2 regions of the Paenibacillus sp. FSL M7-0420 genome follow, and region 2 is predicted to be linked to the other one. Evidence: a T-box and tRNA genes for the amino acid it is inferred to sense, from the RefSeq annotation. Region 2 holds a T-box; the other holds one or more tRNA genes.
The links. A T-box is a leader RNA that pairs with one kind of tRNA and senses whether it is charged. The one in region 2 lies ahead of MKX51_RS15530 (alanine--tRNA ligase), so its partner is inferred to be a tRNA-Ala.
Positions count from the first base shown of each region.

Region 1: it has a tRNA-Ala gene. The T-box ahead of MKX51_RS15530 (alanine--tRNA ligase) is inferred to sense a tRNA for this amino acid. The anticodon was not compared.

Region 1 is NZ_JBBOCJ010000001.1:6,522,770-6,526,189, forward strand. It holds rRNA gene MKX51_RS28080 (23S ribosomal RNA) at 1-1,383, opposite strand, end outside; tRNA gene MKX51_RS28085 (tRNA-Ala) at 1,646-1,721, opposite strand; rRNA gene MKX51_RS28090 (16S ribosomal RNA) at 1,849-3,409, opposite strand.
Region 2 is NZ_JBBOCJ010000001.1:3,683,461-3,686,880, forward strand. It holds gene MKX51_RS15525 (M4 family metallopeptidase) at 1-1,358, opposite strand, end outside; T-box leader at 1,709-1,952, shown strand; gene MKX51_RS15530 (alanine--tRNA ligase) at 2,026-3,420, shown strand, end outside.

The sequences.
Region 1 (3,420 bases), 2.8 Mb from region 2:
CCCTGAGCGGACGAGCCTTCCTCAGGAAACCTTGGGCTTTCGGCGGATCAGATTCTCACTGATCTTTTCGTTACTCATACCGGCATTCTCACTTGTATGCTGTCCAGCGCTCCTTACGGTACACCTTCAACCCACATACAACGCTCCCCTACCCCAGATGCAAAGCATCTAGCCATAGCTTCGGTGGTGTGTTTAGCCCCGTTACATTTTCGGCGCAGAGTCACTCGACCAGTGAGCTATTACGCACTCTTTCAATGGTGGCTGCTTCTAAGCCAACATCCTGGTTGTCTGTGCAACTCCACATCCTTTCCCACTTAACACACACTTGGGGACCTTAGCTGATGGTCTGGGCTGTTTCCCTTTTGACAATGGATCTTAGCACTCACTGTCTGACTCCCGGCAAGAAGTAAATGGCATTCGGAGTTTGACTGAGCTTGGTAACCCTTGCGGGCCCCGCACCCAATCAGTGCTCTACCTCCACCACTCCATTCACCGAGGCTAGCCCTAAAGCTATTTCGGGGAGAACCAGCTATCTCCGAGTTCGATTGGAATTTCTCCGCTACCCCCACCTCATCCCCGCATTTTTCAACATGCGTGGGTTCGGGCCTCCAGTGCGTGTTACCGCACCTTCACCCTGGACAGGGGTAGATCACACGGTTTCGGGTCTACGTCCACATACTCAATCGCCCTATTCAGACTCGCTTTCGCTGCGGCTCCGGCTTCTCACCTTAACCTTGCATGTTAAACGTAACTCGCCGGTTCATTCTACAAAAGGCACGCCATCACCCATAGAAAGGGCTCTGACTTTTTGTAAGCACACGGTTTCAGGTTCTATTTCACTCCCCTTCCGGGGTGCTTTTCACCTTTCCCTCACGGTACTGTTTCACTATCGGTCGCCAGGTAGTATTTAGCCTTAGCAGATGGTCCTGCTGGATTCATACGGGGTTTCACGTGCCCCGCACTACTCGGGATCCGTCTCGGAGAGAACACAGTTTGGGCTACAGGGCTTTTACCTCTATCGCGGGCCTTTCCAGACCTCTTCACCTACCCTATTCCTTTGTAACTCCATGTGAGACGTCCCACAACCCCAAGAGGCAAGCCTCTTGGTTTAGGCTGTTCCGCGTTCGCTCGCCGCTACTGACGGAATCACTATTGTTTTCTCTTCCTCAGGGTACTTAGATGTTTCAGTTCCCCTGGTCTGCCTCTGCGTATCCTATGTATTCAGATACGAGTAACTGCGAATTACCACAGCTGGGTTTCCCCATTCGGACACCCCCGGATCAAAGCTTGCTTACAGCTCCCCGAGGCAGTTTCGTTGTTCGCCACGTCCTTCGTCGGCTCCTGGCGCCTAGGCATCCTCCGTGTGCTCTTAGTAGCTTAACCTCGATTTTTCCTTTAGGAAAATATCGGACAATGAATTTCTTCAACGCCTTTATTTCCATCCAGATCATCGCTAGCATCGCCATTAATTCAAAACTTGTTTACACAAGTTCAGCTTAAAGGAATGTTCTAAAACGCAAATTCGTTTCGGTATCCAGTTTTCAAGGATCAAGTTGCTGTTATTATGAAACAATCACGACTGTGATGTTCGGAATAACAGACGATGTATCGAGTATTTCAGACATAACAAATAGATGAAGTTTGTTGGTGGAGCCAAGCGGGATCGAACCGCTGACCTCCTGCTTGCAAGGCAGGCGCTCTCCCAGCTGAGCTATGGCCCCGCAAATTCCATCAAAACCGAACAAATGGAAACGCTCAAGGCTTTACGAAGTAAAGCCTGCTTCAGGAAGCAAGCTTCCTAAAGACTTTTATTTGAATGTCTTCATTGCAGAAGACGATTCTCCATAGAAAGGAGGTGATCCAGCCGCACCTTCCGATACGGCTACCTTGTTACGACTTCACCCCAATCATCTACCCCACCTTCGGCGGCTGGCTCCCTTGCGGGTTACCCCACCGACTTCGGGTGTTGTAAACTCTCGTGGTGTGACGGGCGGTGTGTACAAGACCCGGGAACGTATTCACCGCGGCATGCTGATCCGCGATTACTAGCAATTCCGACTTCATGCAGGCGAGTTGCAGCCTGCAATCCGAACTGAGACCGGCTTTGCTGGGATTGGCTCCACCTCGCGGCTTCGCTTCCCGTTGTACCGGCCATTGTAGTACGTGTGTAGCCCAGGTCATAAGGGGCATGATGATTTGACGTCATCCCCACCTTCCTCCGGTTTGTCACCGGCAGTCACTCTAGAGTGCCCAGCTCAACCTGCTGGCAACTAAAGTCAAGGGTTGCGCTCGTTGCGGGACTTAACCCAACATCTCACGACACGAGCTGACGACAACCATGCACCACCTGTCTCAACTTTCCCCGAAGGGCACCTGATGCATCTCTGCTTCGTTAGTTGGATGTCAAGACCTGGTAAGGTTCTTCGCGTTGCTTCGAATTAAACCACATACTCCACTGCTTGTGCGGGTCCCCGTCAATTCCTTTGAGTTTCAGTCTTGCGACCGTACTCCCCAGGCGGAGTGCTTACTGTGTTAACTTCGGCACCAAGGGTATCGAAACCCCTAACACCTAGCACTCATCGTTTACGGCGTGGACTACCAGGGTATCTAATCCTGTTTGCTCCCCACGCTTTCGCGCCTCAGCGTCAGTTACAGCCCAGAAAGTCGCCTTCGCCACTGGTGTTCCTCCACATATCTACGCATTTCACCGCTACACGTGGAATTCCACTTTCCTCTTCTGTACTCAAGTCACCCAGTTTCCAGTGCGACCTCAGGTTGAGCCCAAGGTTTAAACACCAGACTTAAATAACCGCCTGCGCGCGCTTTACGCCCAATAATTCCGGACAACGCTTGCCCCCTACGTATTACCGCGGCTGCTGGCACGTAGTTAGCCGGGGCTTTCTTCTCAGGTACCGTCACTCCGGCAGCAGTTACTCTACCGGACGTTCTTCCCTGGCAACAGAGCTTTACGATCCGAAAACCTTCATCACTCACGCGGCGTTGCTCCGTCAGGCTTGCGCCCATTGCGGAAGATTCCCTACTGCTGCCTCCCGTAGGAGTCTGGGCCGTGTCTCAGTCCCAGTGTGGCCGTTCACCCTCTCAGGTCGGCTACGCATCGTCGCCTTGGTGGGCCGTTACCCCACCAACTAGCTAATGCGCCGCAGGCCCATCCCCAAGCAGCAGATTGCTCCGCCTTTCATTCTCTCCTCAGGAGAAGAAAGAAATTATCCGGTATTAGCTACCGTTTCCGGTAGTTATCCCAGGCTTGAGGGCAGGTTGCCTACGTGTTACTCACCCGTCCGCCGCTAAGTTTGAAAGGAAGCAAGCTCCCTTTCAAACTCCGCTCGACTTGCATGTATTAGGCACGCCGCCAGCGTTCGTCCTGAGCCAGGATCAAACTCTCCAATTAGGTTTTTCCGA
Region 2 (3,420 bases):
CCGCTGTTCGTATGCACACCGCCTTCGTCACCGGTGCCGGTGTACCGGTCGCTGTACTTATCAGGCTGACCGTACAATGGCGGATTAGCTAGTGAGCGTAGTGCGTCCCCCGCTATACCAGGTGTATATACTTTATCACCAATCAGCCAGTTCGCACCTTCTATTGAATTTCCGATGATGTCGGAGAAGGACTCATTGAGTGCCCCTGGTTCTCCGTAGTATTCAAGATTGGAAGTTTTCTCAGTCACACCATGCGTCAGCTCGTGGCCTACCACGTCCATATCACCGGACAGCAGTGTAAAGGTAGACCCATCCCCATCACCGAAAACAATCTGCGCACCATTCCAAAATGCGTTGTTATAGGAAGTGTAGTAATGAACGGTTGAACGGATCTGCAGTCCCTTGTTGTCCAGACTGTTGCGGCCGAAATGCTGGAGATAATAATCGTAGGTTCTCTCAGCATAGGTGTGGGCATCAACTGCGGCTTTGTCTGTCCAGACATTGTTAGTGCTGGTTAAGAGCGTCCCCGGAAGAGAGGTCTTGTTCTTGGCGGTATAGGTCACAATGCCCTTTCCGCGGGTACTGTCATACAGCTGGTAGGTTGAGCCTGAGAGGCGTGTCTCGAACGTCTTGGTATCTCCAAAAACTCCAGTACCCGTACCCGTCAGGTTCTCTAAGATATTATATTTGAACAGTACGCTGCCATTCTCCGCAGAAATGAAGTACCGTATCCGCAAAGGCTCGGGTTCCAGAACGTTCACTTCCGTTTTATAGACTAATTTAGGTTCTCCGTCAACGATAAAATAATACAAATCCGCTGCAGGAGTAACTTGGGGCTCACCTAGCGGTCCATGCTCCAGCGTGGCATCCTGGCTGGCTGCCAGGATGGCATCTGCTCCGGATATGGTTTGGAGTTGAATCAGCGGCTGCGGAATGGTCTGGTACACATCTTCAACTACACTTCCCAGCAGGGAGGTAACATTGCCGTCTTTGTCGATATGCAGGGTCTGATCGGCTCCATATACCGGTATTCCCGAGATATACTGGCTTAACCGGTAATGCTGGCTGCCGGTCTTGCTGCTTATGGTTTGCTCTGTAATTTTAAATTTTCCCCGAATATCCTCCTTAGCCGAAAGATGCAGGTTCCCTTTAACACTTTCAAGATATCCCCATACTTTGTCCTCAAAAGCGGAGCCTGCTGGAGCTTTCCAGGCTTGGCCCGTAATCGAAATGGGGGAAGAGCCTGAGAAGAGCTCGGCAGGCTGATTACGCTCGTTGTTTTCAGCGGCAGCGCCCACCGAAGCAAAGGACCCAAGTGCTACAACACCTGCAAGAAGTGAAGCTACAGTCTTTTTCATAATTAATACTCCTCCGATCAAATTGGTAGGTTTTAAATCAAGCCTGTGTACTTACTCAAGCTGCGATCTGGGGTGCAAGGACTAAGGCGGCGAACAACCTTAATGTACGGAGGGAGAGTGTGGAGAGGGCAAGACCCCTTTCGTGAAATTTACAACTACATCATTATTCACAGATCCCAAAATGGATATAAATGAAAAAAATGTAATTATAGTGTTTTCAGTATATTTAGGTTTTTGAATATCAACTATGATCAGAATCACAATTAATGCGATAAAATTAGTAAACAATAATTGTGCAATATAAATTGACGAAGAAAGTTAATTGTGCTAGCATTGCTGTAACTTAAAACAAAAAGGCTATGATGAGAAATAGTAACTATTAAGGATCTCACAGAGAGAAGATGGTTGGTGCGAATCTTCATTGATCTAATAGTGAAGCAGTCTCGGAGCTGTGAACCGAACAGAGCAATCTTAGTAGGCTTCAACGGAGTTCCACCGTTATTCAGGAAACAGTATCGGAGAAATCCCGTACTGATAGAGCGCAGAGCAATCTGAAGTTAGGTGGTAACACGGACATAATCGTTCGCCCTAAGTTGACAAGAAACATGTCAGCTTAGGGCTTTTTTGTATTATTAAGCATAAATAATATTTGATGGAGGGATTGAGCATGGTGAGAATGACACCAGATGGATTAAGACGATCATATATTGATTTTATGAAAGGAATAGGGGCAAGCCAAGTGCCCTCCGCAAGCTTGTTACCGGAGAATGATCCCTCGACGTTGTTTACAGGAAGCGGCATGCAGCCGATGGTTCCCTATTTATTGGGGGAAAAACATCCGATCGGCAATGAGATTGCTAATATTCAGAAGTGCTTGAGGACAGTGGATATTGAGGAAGTAGGAGATACGTCACATCTGACATTTTTCGAAATGATAGGCCGGTGGGAGTTCAAAGCAAATGAACATAACTATAAGCAAAAACAAATCGATGCCATTTGGAATTGGCATATTATCGAATTAGGAATGGATCCGGGCAGGCTGTATATCAGTGCTTTCGCAGGAAGTGACGAATTGAATATACCGAAAGATACGGAAGCCATTGGGCTCTGGTCAGCAAAATTCAAATCCGTTGGGATAGATCCCATCATTGAAGAGGATCCCTGGCAATATGGGGCATCTAGAGGCGGGAAAATATTCTTATACGATGAACAAGAAAACTGGTGGAGCCGGGCCGGAAGTCCGCTCCATATGCCGGTTGGTGAACCGGGTGGACCTGATAGTGAAATGTTCTATGATCTTGACCCAAGCGGTGATCCACTGGATCATCCTGCTTCTGAAAGCGACAGATTTCTGGAAATTGGGAATAACGTATTTATGTGTTACACCAAAGAAGACACCGGATTCGTAAAAATGCAAAATCCCAATCTGGATTATGGAGGCGGATTAGAAAGGGTTGCAACAGCCCTTAATGGAGACAAGGATATCTATAATACGGCTTTCTTCCTTAACCCCAAGAACAAGTTGATGGAGCTGAGCGGTAAATCCTATACTGACGATTTAAAGTCGTTTAGAATCATACTGGATCATGTAAGAGCAGCTACTTTCCTCATTAATGACGGTGCGGAGCCAGCTAATAGTGATGCAGGATATATAACAAGAAGGCTATTAAGAAGGGCGATTCGTGCAGGTAAAAAAATAGGGATACAAGGAAGCTTTGTGGGTCTGTTGTCTGAAGTTTATATAGATGAAGCAACAGCTTATGAAGATTTGTTCGGCAATAAAAAGAAAGTTATCGAAATCGTAAATAAGGAAGAAAATCTTTTCTATAGAACGTTACAGCAAGGAGAAGTTGAAATCCAAAAACATCTTAAGTATAAGGGTAAAGTTACAGGTGCAGATGCCTTTTATTTTTACGAAACCTATGGGTTTCCCTTGGAGTTGACGGAAGAGTTTCTAATGGAAAGTGGATATAGCATGGAGGACAAGGCTTCTTATATAGAGGCGGCAAAAAAACATGCTGAAAAGAGCAGAACTGCATCTGCGGGTAAATTTAAAGGTGGC